One region of the Streptomyces sp. NPDC050423 genome, then DNA from elsewhere that is predicted to be linked to it. Evidence: riboswitches for the same ligand, from Rfam matches in the RefSeq annotation. Region 1 holds a riboswitch; each other region holds the start of a gene.
The links. A riboswitch is a leader RNA that binds a small molecule or an ion and turns the genes downstream of it on or off. The one in region 1 is predicted to bind thiamine pyrophosphate.
Positions count from the first base shown of each region.

Region 1 (5,466 bases):
AGCGGGCGCTGAGGCTGCTGGAGGCCGTGGGCGCCCATCGCGACGGGGCGCCGGCCAAACAGCTCGCACGGGAGGCGGGGCTTCCGCTGCCCACCGCCTACCACCTGCTGCGCACCCTCACCCATGAGGGATATCTGCGCCGGGAGAACGGCGTCTTCCTCTTCGGTGCCGCCGCTGAGCGGCTGGTGGACGACGGCGCCCTGCAGAACCGTCGCAGCCGGATGACCCAGTCGCTGGGCCGCTGGCGGGACATCATCGGAGCCCCGGTGTACTGCGCCGTCTACCGCGACGGTGAGATCGAACTGGTCGCGGTCGCCGACACCCCGGCAGCGCCCGCGGTGGACGAATGGGCCGCCTTCCAGGAGACCGGGCACGCCCACGCGATCGGCCAGTGTCTGCTGAGCCAGCTCGACGAGAAGGCCCGCGAGGACCACCTGGACCGGCATCCGGTGCGCCCGCTGACCCGCTACTCCGTACGTGACCGCCCGGCCCTGCTTGACCGGCTGCGGTCGCTGGAGCGAACGGAACCCGTCGTCGAGCGACAGGAGTACGCCCTCGGGACGGTCTGCGCGGCCATCCCGATCACGGCCGGTTTCACGGCTGCGGCGATGGCCATTTCGGTACCTCTCGACCAGGAAGACCGGTTGCTCCCCGCAGTCGAACGACTACGTGGCGAAGTGGCCAGCCTCTTGCGTTCGTTCGTGTTCTCTATCAGTATCTGAAAAATCACTCCTTGTGATCTGCTATCGCGTGCACCACGATGGCGTCAATAGGGCCACGGGGGATCATTCCTGGCCAGATTCATCTACTGCGGGGTTGAACGATGCGCGAGTCGGTTCAAGCTGAGGTCATGATGAGCTTCCTCGTCTCCGAGGAGCTCTCTTTCCGTATCCCGGTGGAGCTCCGGTACGAAGTGTGCGATCCGTACGCGATCCGGATGACCTTCCATCTGCCCGGCGACGCCCCCGTCACCTGGGCTTTCGGCCGTGAGCTGCTGCTCGACGGCCTCAACAGCCCCAGTGGCGACGGCGACGTACACATCGGGCCGACCGAGCCCGAAGGGCTGTGCGACGTCCACATCCGGCTCCAGGTGGGAGCGGACCGCGCTCTCTTCAGGGCTGGTACGGCACCACTTGTGGCCTTTCTCGACAGGACGGACAAGCTCGTCCCCCTCGGGCAGGAGTGCACGCTGGGTGACTTCGAGGGCAATCTCGAAGAGGCATTGGGGCGAATTCTGGCCGAGGAACAGAACGCCGGCTGACGGGACCGTCCCTCCAGCGCTGGGTGCCGGTCGAACACCACACCTGCCGAACGGGTGAATCACTCTCCGTGTGCAGCCGTTCAGGACCTCGCTCGTCGGCGGCGTCCTCCGCCACTCCGTACGGGTGCCGAAGCCCCGGCTTCCGCGCCGACCCCCGTACGGCCCGCGGAGACGACCAGTGCCGCGAGCGCGGTGGTCACCGGCACCGAGGCGACCAGGCCGATCGAGCCGACCAGCGTCCGCACGATCTCCTCCGCCACCAGCTCGCTGTTGGCCACCGTCCCCACGCTGCTCTCGGCGATCGAGAACAGCAGCAGCAACGGAAGCGCGGCGCCCGCATAGGCGAGCACCAGGGTGTTGACCACCGAGGCGATGTGGTCCCTTCCGATCCTGATCCCTGCCCGGTAGAGCTGCTTCGTATTCATCGTCGGGTCCGCCTGATGCAGTTCCCAGACCGCCGACGTCTGGGTGACCGTCACATCGTCGAGCACTCCCAGCGAACCGATGATGACGCCGGCCAGAAGCAGACCGCTCATGTCGATGTGCGGGTACAGGCCGTGGATGAGACCGGTGCTGTCGTCGGTGTTCCCGCTCAGGCTCGCCCAGCCGATGAAGAGCGAGCCGAGCAGCCCGATCAGCAGCAGTGAGATCAGGGTGCCGATGACGGCGACCGAGGTGCGGGCGGTCAGCCCGTGGCAGATGTAGAGGGCGATCAGCATGATGGCGCCGGCCCCGACGACCGCCACGAGCAGCGGATTCGAGCCCTGCAGGATGGCCGGGAGGATGAACAGGGTCAGCACGGCGAACGACAGGGCGAGCGCCACCAGCGCCATGACCCCGCGCAGCCTGCCCACGACGACCACCGCCACGGCGAAGATCCCGGCCAGCAGCGCCATCGGGAACCCCCGGTCCACGTCCGTCACGGAGTACTGGAGGTCATGGGGTGCGTCGGGGGCGTACGCGACCACCACCCCCTGCCCCTCCCGCAGCTGTCGCGGTGCGTCGGGCTGGACGACCTCGATGAATGTGCGCCCCTTGTCCTTGCCGCTCGTGACCTCGACCGTGGCCTTCTCGCAGAGTCCCGCCCCGTCGCCACCGGTGGCCGGGTCCCCCGTCTGCGGCGTGGTCTCGCCGCTGGTGGGCAGCTGGGACGCGTTCACGTCCTTGCAGTCGACCTTGTCGATGTTCACCACCTCGGCCTGCTGGGTCTGCCGGTCGAAACCGACACCGGTGCGCTCGTGCCCCGGCGCACCACCCGGCCAGAGCATCACGAGACCGACGGCGACCGCGACCGCGAACGGGATCAGCACGGCTGCGATCACCTTGCGCAGGTGCTTGGACACGGGGGCGGCGGGGCCGTGGCTGTGGCTGTGCGAGTGGGAGTGCTGAGGGCCCGGCTGTTCGGGAACGATATGGGGGGACGTCACCGGCCGATCATCGCAAGAAGAGCGGGGCCCTCTGTTCAGCACACCCGCGAGGGCGTTAGCGTGGTGGCACCTTTGCACACGCGGGAGCTCGGAGCACCGGGCTGAGAGGGCGCTGATCTCCGTACGTCCGTACGGGACACGCTGCGCCGACCGCCGAACCTGTTACCGGGTAATGCCGGCGTAGGGAGTAGGTCTCATGACCACAGCGGACGCACGCACGCCTGCCTCCAATCAGAGCGACCAGGCCAATCAGAGCGACCAGGCCAATCAGCGCGATGAGGCCGGTCGGAGCGATGAGGCCGGTCGGAGCGACGAGGCCGGGAAGTCCATCGGCTGGCACAAGGGATACGTCCAGGGCTCGCGCCCGGACCTCCGGGTGCCGGTCCGTCAGGTGCACCTCACCAACGGCAAGGACGTGACGCTGTACGACACGTCGGGGCCGTACACCGATCCCGCCGTCGACACCGATGTCCGCCGCGGACTCGCACCGCTGCGGGAGAACTGGATCATCGCCCGCGGCGACACCGAGGAGTACGCCGGCCGGACGGCGCGGCCCGAGGACGACGGGCTCAAGCACACCGCGCCGCGGATGGGGTCTCCCCTGCCCGAGCGAAGCCGAGAGCTCGGGGAAGGACTGCGCAATCTGGACGCCGTCTTCCCCGGCCGTCCGCGCCGGCCGCGGCGCAGCCGGGACGGGCGCCCGGTGACCCAGCTCGGGTACGCCCGCCGGGGCGAGATCACCCCGGAGATGGAGTACGTGGCGATTCGGGAGAACGTCGCGCCCGAGGTGGTGCGCGAAGAGATCGCCGCGGGCCGGGCCGTGCTGCCGGCCAGCGTCAACCACCCGGAGATCGAGCCGATGATCATCGGCAAGCGGTTCCTGGTGAAGGTGAACGCCAACATCGGCAACTCCGCGGTGACGTCCTCCATCGAGGAGGAGGTGGACAAGATGACCTGGGCGACCAAGTGGGGCGCCGACACGGTCATGGACCTTTCCACCGGCCGCAACATCCACACCACCCGTGAGTGGGTTCTGCGCAACTCCCCGGTGCCGATCGGCACCGTGCCCCTCTACCAGGCCCTCGAAAAGGTCGACGGCAGGGCGGAGGAGCTGACCTGGGAGATCTACAAGGACACCGTCATCGAGCAGGCCGAACAGGGCGTCGACTACATGACGGTCCACGCCGGCGTGCGCCTGCCGTATGTGCCGCTGACGGCCCGCCGCAAGACCGGCATCGTCTCCCGGGGCGGCTCGATCATGGCCGCGTGGTGCCTCGCGCACCACAAGGAGTCGTTCCTGTACGAGCACTTCGAGGAGCTCTGCGAGATCCTGGCCTCGTACGACGTGACGTACTCGCTGGGCGACGGGCTGCGCCCCGGATCGATCGCGGACGCCAACGACGAGGCGCAGTTCGCCGAACTGCGCACGCTCGGCGAACTGAACACGGTCGCCAAGCGGTTCGGCGTCCAGACGATGATCGAGGGCCCGGGACATGTCCCGATGCACAGGATCAAGGAGAACATCGACCTCCAGCAGGAGATCTGCGAGGAGGCGCCGTTCTACACGCTCGGCCCGCTGACCACCGATGTCGCGCCGGCGTACGACCACATCACCTCGGGCATCGGCGCCGCGATGATCGCCTGGTGGGGGACGGCGATGCTCTGTTACGTGACGCCCAAGGAGCACCTCGGCCTGCCCAACCGGGACGATGTGAAGACCGGGGTCATCACCTACCGGATCGCGGCCCATGCGGCGGACCTGGCCAAGGGGCACCCGGGGGCGCAGGAGTGGGACGACGCGCTGTCGGACGCCCGGTTCGAGTTCCGGTGGGAGGACCAGTTCAATCTGGCGCTCGATCCGGACACGGCGCGGGGGTTCCACGACGAGACGCTGCCGGCCGAGCCGGCGAAGACGGCGCACTTCTGCTCGATGTGCGGTCCGAAGTTCTGCTCGATGAAGATCTCGCACGACATCCGGCGTGAGCACGGCGGTTCGCAGTCGGAGATCGAGGCGGGCATGGCGGAGAAGTCCAGGGAGTTCGCGGCCGCGGGCAACCGGGTCTATCTGCCGATCGCGGACTGAGGCACGGCGCGTCGTACCGGCGGGCTCGTGCCGGCCGGTACGACGCGCCCGCGTGCGCCCCCGGACCCGTCAGTCCATCTCGTGTTCCGGGCCGCCGAAGTCGGGGCTGGAGAAGTCCGGGCTGGTGAAGGTGGGCCGGGGCGCGGCGGCCGGGCCGTCGTCCGGGCTGGAGAAGTCCGGCCGGCTGTAGCCGATCTTCGGGATGCGGTTGGCCGAGGGGTACGGGGTGCGGGCGGCGGGCGCGGCGCCGGGGTCGGCGAGCGCGTCCCGCAGGAAGGGCAGGATGCCCCGTTCCAGCAGTGCGTGCCGCCAGGCCTCGCGGGCACGCGCCACGTCCTCCGGCAGCTCCTCGCCCGGGTCGTCGACGGCGAGGGAGGTGGAGCCGTTCCGCAGGGCGGTGACGAGGAGGCCGATGGCGGCGATCAGGATGGCGGCCGCGGTGAGCGCCGCGAAGAACCAGCCCGCGCCGACCATGGTCCCCGCGAAGGACGGTGTCGGGCTGAGCATCTTCAGGAGGTAACCGACCAGCAGGAAGATCACCGCGGCCGTGCCGGCGAGCACCGGGGCCAGAACGGTGACGACGGCTCCTATGCCGGCGCCCGACCGGTCGGGATCGCCGGCGCCGGTTCCCCGGGCGGCGTCCTGGTCGGCGGCCGTGGCGCGCAGTTCCTCGCGGGCCTTCACGTAGTGCTCGT
Region 1 is NZ_JBFAJY010000002.1:159,661-165,126, reverse strand. It holds gene AB0I52_RS02260 (helix-turn-helix domain-containing protein) at 1-722, shown strand, start outside; gene AB0I52_RS02255 (SsgA family sporulation/cell division regulator) at 824-1,261, shown strand; gene AB0I52_RS02250 (YibE/F family protein) at 1,342-2,688, opposite strand; TPP riboswitch at 2,759-2,892, shown strand; gene thiC (phosphomethylpyrimidine synthase ThiC) at 2,885-4,771, shown strand; gene AB0I52_RS02240 (hypothetical protein) at 4,841-5,466, opposite strand, start outside.

Region 2 (5,466 bases), on a different contig from region 1:
CTCCACCGCGTGACGCATCGCGGCGGCCATCAGCTCGGGCTCCTGGGCCCGGGTCACCGCCGAGGCGAGCATCACGGCCGCGCACCCCAGCTCCATGGCGAGCGCCGCGTCCGAAGCCGTCCCGGCGCCCGCGTCCAGGATCACCGGGACCCGGGCCTGCTCGACGATCAGCTGGAAGTTGTGCGGATTGCGGATGCCCAGCCCCGAGCCGATGGGGGAGCCGAGCGGCATGACCGCCGCGCACCCCACGTCCTCCAGCTTCCGGGCCAGCACCGGATCGTCATTGGTGTACGGCAGCACGGTGAAACCGTCGTCCACCAGGATCTCCGCGGCGTCCAGCAGTTCGACCGGGTCGGGCAGCAGGGTCCGCTCGTCGGCCACCACCTCCAGCTTGACCCAGTCGGTGCCGAGCGCCTCGCGGGCCAGCCGGGCGGTGAGCACGGCCTCGCCCGCCGTGAAGCAGCCCGCAGTGTTCGGCAGGACGCGGACGGCGAGCCGCTCCAGTACGCAGAGCACGGAGCCCCGCACGGTCGGGTCGAGGCGGCGCATCGCGACGGTGGTCAGCTCGGTGCCGGAGGCGATCAGTGAGCGTTCCAGCACATCGAGGCTGGGCGCCCCGCCCGTTCCCATGATCAGCCGGGAACCGAGGACGGCGCCCCCCAGGGCGAAGAGGTCGTCGGGCACGGTCAGCCTCCCTGGACCGCGGTCAGGACCTCGACCCGGTCGCCGTCGGCGAGCACCGCGGCGGACCACCGGCCGCGCGGCACGACGGTCTCGTTCAGCGCGGCCGCGACACCCGAGGGCGCCTCGGTCAGGGTCGCCACCAGGGCGTCCAGGGTGGTGCCCGCGGCGACGGCGACGGCCTCGCCGTTCACGGACACGGAGAGGGCGAGGGGTGCGGTCATGCGGGCTGCTCCTGTCGTACGGGGGTGGCGGCCGCGAAACGGCCGGGGGAGAAGGGGCGGGCCACCTCGGGCAGCTCGCCGCCGGCCAGCAGCTGCGCCATGGCGTCACCGGTGACCGGAGTGAGCAGCACCCCGTTGCGGTGGTGGCCGGTGGCGAGGTGGAGGCCGGGCAGCGCGGTGCGGCCGAGCAGCGGGGCGTTGTCGGGGGAGGCGGGGCGCAGACCGGCCAGGGTCTCGGTGAGCGGCAGCTCGGTGATGCCGGGCACCAGCTCGTGGGCGTCGCGCAGCAGCTCGTACACCCCGCCCGCCGTGACGGTGGTGTCCCAGCCCATTTCCTCGCTGGTGGCGCCGATCACCAGCTCGCCGTTCTCGCGCGGCACGAGGTAGACGTGGCTGCCCCGGACCACGGCCCGCACGGTGCGGCTGAGGAAGGGGGCGTACGCGGTGGGTACGGTCAGCCGCAGCACCTGGCCCTTGACCGGGCGGACGGGCGGCAGGACGTGGTCCGGCACCCCCGCGAGCCGGCCGCTGAGGCTGCCGGCGGCGAGCACCACCTGATCGGCCGTCGGCTCCGAACCGTCGGTGAGTACGGCCCCGGTGGCCCGGTCCCGCACCACCGAGAGCCGTTCGGCCCGGTGGCGGTGGAAGACGACCCCGGCCCGCTCGCACGCCGTCAGCAGCGCGGCGGCCAGCCGGCGCGGGTCGACCTGGTGGTCGCCGTCGACCCGCAGTCCGCCGCGTACGCCCGGCGCGAGCATCGGCTCCAGGCGCCGGCACTCACGGCCGGTGAGCCATTCGGTCTCCAGCCCCGACCGGCGCTGGAGCTCGTGCAGTTCCCGCAGATGGGCGCGGTCGTCGGTGTCCAGCGCGACGGCCAGGGTGCCGCAGGCGCGGTAGCCGATGTCCTGTCCGCTCGCGGCCTCCAGCTCGGCCGCGAACGCCGGATAGCGCGCGGCGGAGTCGACGTTGAGACCCAGCAGCAGCTCTTCGCCGTAGTGCAGTTCGGTGACGGCGGCCAGCATCCCGGCCGCGACCCGGGCGGCCCCGCCGCCGGGACCGGGATCGACGACCGCGGTGGCCAGGCCGCGCTGCGCGGACCGCCAGGCGGTCACCAGGCCGATGATGCCGCCCCCGATGACGAGGACGTCGGACCCGCTCGCGCGGTGGGTGCGCATGGGCATCCAGCCCCTCCCTTCGCCGGCATGACCCGGATCAGGTTCGTACGGTCGAAGGCCGTCCAGCCTCCCTCTCAGCCCGGTGCGTCCGGGCTCCCGCGAGTGCTTTACGTGGGCCACCCTAGACCCCGTCCCGCGGAGGGTCCCGGGAGGGCGGTGGGTGCGAGCACGGCGGCGGACCTCTTTCCTGACGGTTCGTCAGATGATTAAGGTGGACGGGTGAACGAGCAGCAGCGGGCAGAGCGGCCGGAGCGGCAGTCGGAGCGGGCGGGGCGGCGGGTGGTCGTCGTCGGCGCGGGCATGGCGGGCGTGCAGACGGCGGTGGCCCTGCGGGAGCAGGGCTTCACCGGCGCCGTCACCCTGATCGGAGCCGAACCCCATCAGCCCTACGACCGTCCCCCGCTGTCCAAGGCGGTACTGCTCGGCAAGGCCGAGGAATCCGCCTTCGACATCGACTTCGAGGCACTGGGCATCGCGCTGCGGCTGGGCCACGAGGTCACCGGCCTGCGCGCCGCAGACCACGAGCTGGACACCTCCGCGGGGCCCGTCCCCTACGACGTCCTCGTCATCGCCACCGGCGCCGAACCCGTCGTGCTGCCGGGTTCCGGGGGCGTGCCGGGCGTCCATCTGCTGCGCACCCTGGACGACGCGGCGCGGCTGCGGCCCGTCCTGGAGGCGCGGCACACCGTGGTGGTCGTCGGCGCGGGCTGGATCGGCGCCGAGTTCGCCACCGCGGCCCGCGCCGCGGGCTGCGAGGTCACCGTCGTCGAGGCCGCCGAACGCCCCCTCGCGGGCGCCCTGCCCGCCGAGGTCGCCGCTCCGATGGCCGCCTGGTACGCGGAGAGCGGCGCCGCACTCCTCACCGGGGCGCGGGTGGCCCGCGTCGAGCCCGGCGGCGTGGTCCTGGCGGACGGGCGCACGCTCCCGGCCGACGCGGTCGTCGTCGGGATCGGCGCACGGCCCGCCACCGGCTGGCTGGCCGGCTCCGGCGTCGGGCTCGGGCCCGACGGATCGGTGACCGCCGACGCGGCGCTGCGCACCTCGCTGCCCGACGTGTACGCCGTCGGCGACTGTGCCTCGTTCCCGTCCGCGCGCTACGGGGTGCGTCTGCTGGTCCACCACTGGGACAATGCCCTCCAGGGGCCCCGGACCGCTGCCGCCCAGATCATCGGCGCGGCCGGCGGGGACGGGGCGGAGTCGCCCGCCTATGACCCCGTGCCGTACTTCTGGTCCGAGCAGTTCGGCCGGTTCGTCCAGTACGCGGGTCACCACGACGGCGCGGACACCCTGCTGTGGCGCGGCGATCCGGCCGGCCCCGCCTGGTCGGTGTGCTGGCTGCGCGACGGCGTCCTGGTCGCGGTGCTCGCCGTAGGCCGGCCGCGCGACCTGATCCAGGGGCGCAAGCTCATCGAGGCGGGCACCCGGCTCGATCCGGAGCGGGCCGGTGACGCGTCCGTACCGCTGAAGTCGGCGGCCCGGCAGTAGGAGCCCGCACCGCCGGTGCCGTCCGGTCGGCCGACGGGGCCTGCACCGAAACGGACACCGGAGCCCGGCACTCGCCCTCCCCGACGGCCGCCCGTGGCCGGCTCGCGGCCGGCCGCCGGCGCCACTGCCGCGCCGCGCGAGGCCCTGAAGGGCTGAGTCCGGGTATCGGCTGTCAGTCCGGGATGGCAGGCTTGTCCCGTGACCGAGATTGACGCAAAGATCGATGCTCTCGTCCCTGCCTGGCTCTACCTTCCCGATATCGCCGAAATGTTCGATATCGAGGTGACGCGTGTGCGGCAGCTGGTCAAGGAGGGCCAGCTGATCGCCGTACGACGTGGTGAGAACCGGGCACTCCAGGTGCCTGCCGCCTTCATCGACGGTGACAAGGTGGTCAAGGGTCTTACCGGGACCCTGACGCTCCTGAGGGACGACGGCTACTCCGACAAGGAGATGCTGGAATGGCTCTTCACTCCCGACCCGAGCCTGCCGGGCACGCCCGCGCAGGCGCTGAGTGAGAATCGCGGCACGGAGGTGAAGCGCCGCGCCCAGGCGCTCGCCGTCTGACCGACAGCCGTACAGGTGGTGCGGGCCGCACGGTGCGGCCCGCACCACTTCCGCACCGCTCACCGAACGTCATCGCTCTCCCGGGGGAACTCGCCATGTCCACGCCTCGCGCGCCGCTGTCCGATGCCCGGCTCTATCTGTGCACGGACGCCCGCAGGCGCCAGGGGGACCTCCCCGAGTTCCTCGACGCCGTCCTCTCCGGCGGGGTGGACATCGTCCAGCTCCGCGACAAGGGGATGGAGGCGGCCGAGGAGCTCGAACACCTCGCGGTCCTCGCCGACGCCTGCAAGCGGCACGGCAGGCTCCTCGCGGTCAACGACCGGGCCGACGTCGCCCATGCCATCGGCTCCGGCGTGCTGCATCTGGGCCAGGGCGACCTGCCGGTGCCCGCCGCCCGCGCGATCATCGGCCAGGACGTGATCGTCGGCCGCTCCACGCACGCCGAGGCCGAGGTCGACGCCGCCGTCACCGAGCCCGGCGTGGACTACTTCTGCACCGGCCCCTGCTGGCCCACCCCGACCAAGCCCGGCCGGCCCGCACCCGGCCTCGGCCTCGTCCGGTACGCCGCCTCGCTCGCCCCGGCGCGTCCGTGGTTCGCCATCGGCGGGATCGACGCCGGCAATCTCGACGAGGTGCTGGACGCCGGAGCGCGCCGCGTCGTCGTCGTACGGGCCCTCACCGAGGCCGCGGACCCCGCTGCCGCCGCCGCTGAGCTGGCCGAAAGGATCCGGGCCCGCGCCGACGCCTGATCCGGCGGACACACCGGGGCGGGGCGGGGCCGCCCGAGCGACGCGTTTGGGGCATCGGTGTCCGAAGCGTGGACAAGTACCGGTCAATTCGGGCAAATCCTGCCGGTTCGGTTGGGTGGCCGCCACGCCCTGGTTAACCTGCCGTTATGGCCCTTGGCACACCTTCCACCAGGACAGATCGCGCGCGCACCGTGCGTGAGATGCTCGCGACCGGCGAGACCTTGCACTCCTTCGAGTTCTGGGCGCCCAAGACCGAGAAGGGCGAGCGCAATCTCTGGAACGCGCTGCGCCGGATCGAGGCAGTGGGACCGAGCTTCGTCTCGGTGACGTACGGAGCCGGTGGGTCCACCCGGGCCGGGACGGTGAAGGCGACGCAGGACATCGCCGCCGAATCCACCCTCACCCCGGTCGCGCACCTCACAGCGGTGAACCACTCCATCGCCGAACTGCGCAACATGGTCGGTCAGTACGCGGACGCCGGAATCCGGAACATCCTCGCCGTGCGCGGGGACCCGCCGGGCGACCCGATGGGCCCGTGGATCGAGCACCCGCAGGGGGTGCGGTACGCGGCCGACCTCGTCCGGCTGA
Region 2 is NZ_JBFAJY010000022.1:51,972-57,437, forward strand. It holds gene AB0I52_RS18065 (thiazole synthase) at 1-684, opposite strand, end outside; gene thiS (sulfur carrier protein ThiS) at 687-905, opposite strand; gene thiO (glycine oxidase ThiO) at 902-2,080, opposite strand; TPP riboswitch at 2,078-2,190, opposite strand; gene AB0I52_RS18080 (FAD-dependent oxidoreductase) at 2,300-3,565, shown strand; gene AB0I52_RS18085 (Rv2175c family DNA-binding protein) at 3,764-4,129, shown strand; gene thiE (thiamine phosphate synthase) at 4,225-4,878, shown strand; gene metF (methylenetetrahydrofolate reductase [NAD(P)H]) at 5,025-5,466, shown strand, end outside.
Region 2: linked by a shared signal. The riboswitch ahead of thiO (glycine oxidase ThiO) and the one ahead of thiC (phosphomethylpyrimidine synthase ThiC) in region 1 are both predicted to bind thiamine pyrophosphate.

Region 3 (5,466 bases), on a different contig from region 1:
AAGGTGACGCCGACCCGCGCGCCCTCCTCCGGTGTGGCGCGCAGTGCGCACTCGGCGTCCAGGGCCGGGCCGTGGTCGGGGTTCAGTGTGACGGCGACGTGGTTGCCGCGGAAGGTGCGGGCGCCCACCGTGCAGCTCAGGCCGTCCTCCGGGGCGCCGATCCGGACTCCGGCCGGACGTACCAGCAGATCGCAGGCCCCCTGCGGCGATCCCGCGGGCACCGGCACCTTGCCCCAGTCCGTGTCGGCGGCCTCGCCGGTGACCGTCGCCTCCACCACGTTGTCGAAGCCGAGGAAGCGGGCGACGAAGGCCGATGCGGGACGCTGCCAGACCTCCAGGGGGGTTCCCACCTGGGCGATGCGTCCGTCACGCATCACGACGACGCGGTCGGCCAGCGCGAAGGCCTCGCCCTGGTCGTGGGTGACCGCGAGCACGGTCGTGCCCAACCGGCCGAACAGTGTGCGCAGTTCGACGACGAGGCGTTCGCGCAGGCTGCGGTCCAGCTGACCGAGGGGTTCGTCCAGCATCAGCAGCTTGGGCCGGGGGGCGAGCGCCCGCGCGAGGGCGACGCGCTGCTGTTCGCCGCCGGACAGCGCGGCGACGGCCCGCCGTTCGGCGCCGGGCAGCCCCACCAGATCGAGGAGTTCGGCGACCTTGCGGTCCTGCTCGCTCCGGCTCACGCCGTGCATCCGCAGCCCGAAAGCGACGTTGGCGCCGACGTCGCGGTGCGGGAACAACTGGTGGTCCTGGAACATCAGGCCGAGCCCGCGCCGGTGCACCGGCACCCCGGCCTGGTCCGCTCCGTCGAGCAGTACCCGCCCGCCGTCCGGATGCTGGAGTCCGGCGACCACTCGCAGCAGTGTCGACTTTCCGCTGCCGCTCGGCCCCAGCACGCAGACGATCTCGTGCTCGGCGACCTTCAGGTCCACCGCGTCCAACGCCGGCCGGTCGCCGAAGCGCACGGTGGCCGATTCGAGTGTCAGCATCCCTAGAACTCCCCGGATCGATCGGTGCGGATACGTTCGAGCAGCAGCAGGGACACCGCGCACACGAGCATCAGAATGGTGCTGAGTGCCATCGCCTGGCCGTAGTTGAGCTCCCCGGACCGCCCCAGCAGCCTTGCCACGGCGACCGGGAGCGTCGGGTTGTCGGGCCGTGCGATGAACACCGTGGCGCCGAACTCTCCGAGCGACACGGCGAACGCGAAGCCCGCCGCGACCAGCAGCGCCCGGCGCACCAGCGGCAGATCCACCTCGCGCCAGGCCCGCAGCGGCGAGGCGCCGAGCACCGCGGCTGCCTCGCGCAGCCGCCCGTCCACCGCGCGCAGGACGGGCAGCATGGTCCGTACGACGAACGGCACCCCGACCAGTGCCTGGGCCAGCGGCACCAGGATCCAGGAGGTCCGCAGATCGAGCGGCGGCTTGTCCAGGGTGATCAGGAATCCGAAGCCGACGGTGACGGCGGAGACCCCGAGGGGCAGCATCAGAAGGGCGTCGAAACCCCTGACCAGCCGGCCGGCCCGCCTGGTCAGAGCCGCCGCGGCCAGGCCCCCGACGACCAGTGCGATGACGGTCGCGACCAGCGCGTAGCGCAGCGAGTTCCCGATCGCTTCGAGAGGGGCGACCAGGAACGTACCGCTGTTCGCGTCCGCCGATGCCAGCGCCCGGTAGTAGTCGAGACCGTGGCCGCCGGACACGTCGAGCGAGCGCTCCACCAGTACGCCGAGCGGCAGCAGGATCAGTACCAGCACGGTCAGCAGGACGCCCCCGAGCAGCGCCCACTGGCCCGCGCCGCGCGGCCTGCGGGCGGTCTGTGCCGGGTCGACCAGCTTCAGCGCGGTCTCCCTGCGCCGTACGGTCCAGGCGTGCACGGCGAGGATGGCACCGACCGCGGCGAACTGCACGAGCGTCAGCACGGCGGCCGTGGGCAGGGCGAGCAGCTGTGCGGTCTGGCGGTAGATCTCCACCTCCAGCGTGGAGAATCCTGGGCCGCCGAGGATCTGGACGACACCGAAGGAGGTGAAGGTGAAGAGGAAGACCATCAGCGCCGCGGCGGCCACGGCGGGGCCGAGCGCCGGGAGCGTGACCCGCCGCCAGGCGGCGAACCGTCCGGCACCGAGGACGCGAGCGGCCTCCTCCTGCCGCGGGTCGAGCTGCGACCACAGTCCGCCGACGGTGCGCACGACGACCGCGTAGTTGAAGAAGACGTGGGCCAGCAGGATCGCCCACACCGTGGTGTCGAGCCGTACGCCCCACAGCTCGTCGAGGAAGCCGCCGCGCCCCAGCAACGCGAGGAACGCGGTGCCCACGACGACGGTCGGCAGGACGAACGGCACCGTGACGATCGCCCGCAGCAGTTGCTTGCCCGGGAAGTCGAACCGGGCGAACACATAGGCGCCCGGCAGGGCGATCAACAGGGTCAGCGCGGTCGAGGCGAGCGCCTGCCACAGGGTGAACCAGAGGACATCCAGGATGTCCGGCCGGCTCAGCACCTCACCGAACCGGCCGAACTGCCAGACACCGTCGGCTTTGAGTCCCCGCCCGACGATCGCCGCGACGGGGTAGGCGAAGAACACCGCGAAGAAGGCGACGGGCACGGCCATCAGACCGAGCCGCACCGCGCTCCCGCGCCGTGACCGGGTGCGTGCGGCCTTCCCGCGCGCGCCCGGTCCGCGTACGGGAGTCCTCGCTACTTCACTACGAGCGAGGACCATGACTGGACCCACTGCTCACGGTTCTTGGCGATGGTGTCCGGGGCGACGGTCGCCGGCTTGTCCGCGGTGGCCCCGAACTCCGTGAAGAGTTCCGGCACCTTCGCGCCCTTGGTGACCGGGCTGACGAACATGTTGAGCGGCATGTCCTCCTGGAACTTCTTTCCGATCAGGAAGTCCAGCAGGGCCTTGCCGCCCGCCTCGTTCTTCGCGCCGTCGAGCAGACCGGCGAACTCGATCTGCCGGAAGCATGTCCCGGTGGCGACCCCGGTCGGGGCCGACTTGGGCTGCGGGTCCGCGTACAGCACCTCGACGGGCGGGCTGGAGGCGTAACTGACGACGAGCGGACGGTCGGCCTTGGCCTTCCTGCCGCCCGCGGAGCCGGAGAACTCCTCGTTGTACGCCTGCTCCCAGCCGTCGACGACCTTGACGCCGTTGCTCTTCAGCTTCTTCCAGTAGTCCTGGTAGCCGTCCTCGCCGTAGGTGGCGACGGTGCCGAGGAGGAAGCCGAGACCGGGCGAGGAGGTCGCGGCGTTCTCGGTGACGAGGAGGTTCTTGTACGCGGGCTTCGCCAGGTCGTCGAAGGACTTCGGCGGCGCGAGCTTCTTGTCGGCGAAGTACTTCTTGTCGTAGTTGACGCAGATGTCGCCGGTGTCGACCGGAGTGACCCGGTGCTTTCCGGCATCCAACTGGACGTCGGACGCCACCTGGCCGAGGCCCTTGGCCGCGTACGGCGTGAAGAGACCGTTGTCGAGGGCCCGCGACAGCAGGGTGTTGTCGACGCCGAAGAACACGTCACCGCGCGGCGATCCCTTGGTCAGGATCTCCTGGTTGAGGGCGGCGCCCGCATCCCCGCTCTTCAGCACCTTGACCGTGTATCCGGTCTCCCGGGTGAACTCCTTCAGTACGCCCTTGGACGCGTTGAAGGAGTCGTGGCTGACGAGGGTGACGGTCTTGGATCCGGTGCCCTTGGTGCCGGCGGAGCCGGACGACGAGTCGTCGGAGCCACCGCAGCCGGCGAGCGCGGTCGCGCCGATCGCGGCGGCGACGGCCGACACCGCGATCTTCTTGGTTGTGCTCATGTGATTCCTCCTGGGGGTGACCAGGAAGAGACGCGGCCCTGCCCGCGCCCGGAACGAACCGGAAGCGGGCAGGGCGCAACAGCTTGAGTAAGGTCCGAACTTCCTACCCGGAATGACCCGGGCGAGGTTCAGAGGGTCTGCGGCCAACCTGTCCTTGGTGCCGCACTCTCAGCGCTGTGGCGCTCCCCTGTCGGAATATGAAGTTGGATGCACGCCCAGGCTACACGGCCGGTTTCGGCCTCAGCGCTCGGATGCCGCCAGCTGCCCGCAGGCGCCGTCGATCTCCTGGCCCCGGGTGTCCCGGACGGTCACCGGCACCCCGTGGGCGGCGATGGCCTCGACGAACGCCTTCTCGTCCTCGGGCCGCGAGGCGGTCCACTTCGAGCCGGGCGTCGGGTTCAGCGGGATCAGGTTGACGTGTACCCGCTTGCCCTTGAGGAGCCGGCCCAGCCGGTCGCCCCGCCAGGCCTGGTCGTTGATGTCACGGATCAGCGCGTACTCGATGGAGATACGGCGACCGGACTTCTCCGCGTACTCCCAGGCCGCGTCCAGTACCTCGCGCACCTTCCACCGGGTGTTCACCGGTACGAGGGTGTCGCGCAGCTCGTCGTCCGGGGCGTGCAGCGAGACCGCGAGACGGCACTTGAAGCCCTCGTCGGCGAAGCGCAGCATCGCCGGCACCAGGCCGACGGTCGAGACGGTGATCCCGCGCTGCGACAGCCCCAGCCCGTCGGGCTCGGGGTCGGTCAGCCGGCGGATGGACCCGACCACCCGCTTGTAGTTGGCGAGCGGCTCGCCCATGCCCATGAAGACGATGTTGGAGAGCCGCGCCGGGCCCCCGGGGACCTCGCCGTCGCGCAGGGCCCGCATGCCGTCCACGATCTGGTGGACGATCTCCGCCGTGGAGAGGTTGCGGTCGAGACCGGCCTGCCCGGTGGCGCAGAACGGGCAGTTCATCCCGCATCCCGCCTGCGAGGAGATACACATCGTGACGCGCTCGGGGTAGCGCATCAGGACGGACTCGACCAGCGTGCCGTCGTGCAGCTTCCACAGCGTCTTGCGGGTGGTGTCGTCGTCGCAGCTGATGTGCCGGACCACGGACATCAGGTCGGGGAACAACGCCTCGGCGAGCTTGCCCCGCGACGCGGCCGGAATGTTGTTCCACTCCGACGGGTCGTGCGCGTACCGCGCGAAGTAGTGCTGCGAGAGCTGCTGGGCGCGGAAGGGCTTCTCGCCGGTCGCGGCGACTGCTTCCTTGCGCTCGGCGGGCGTGAGGTCGGCGAGGTGCCGCGGCGGCCTCTTGGCTCCGCGGGGCGCGACGAAAGTGAGTTCTCCGGGCTTAGGCATGGTTCATCCAGTGTCGCAGACAGAACAGTGAGGGCCCGCCGCCCTGTGGACAACGGACCCTCACTCGTGAAGACGCAGGTCAGAAGGGGTGATCTGGCAGTCGCTCAGCCCGAGCCGACGAAAAGCACCATCAGCAGCCAGACCACCGGCGCGGTCGGCAGCAGGGAGTCCAGCCGGTCCATGATGCCGCCGTGTCCGGGGAGCAGCGTGCCCATGTCCTTGATTCCGAGGTCCCGCTTGATCATGGACTCGCCCAGGTCACCGAGGGTGGCGCTGGCGGCGACCGCGAGGCCGAGCAGCAGGCCCTGCCACCAGGAGCCGTCGTCG
Region 3 is NZ_JBFAJY010000008.1:55,791-61,256, forward strand. It holds gene AB0I52_RS08615 (ABC transporter ATP-binding protein) at 1-986, opposite strand, end outside; gene AB0I52_RS08620 (iron ABC transporter permease) at 989-2,602, opposite strand; gene AB0I52_RS08625 (thiamine ABC transporter substrate-binding protein) at 2,689-3,792, opposite strand; TPP riboswitch at 3,875-3,991, opposite strand; gene rlmN (23S rRNA (adenine(2503)-C(2))-methyltransferase RlmN) at 4,033-5,139, opposite strand; gene AB0I52_RS08635 (phosphatidate cytidylyltransferase) at 5,244-5,466, opposite strand, start outside.
Region 3: linked by a shared signal. The riboswitch ahead of AB0I52_RS08625 (thiamine ABC transporter substrate-binding protein) and the one ahead of thiC (phosphomethylpyrimidine synthase ThiC) in region 1 are both predicted to bind thiamine pyrophosphate.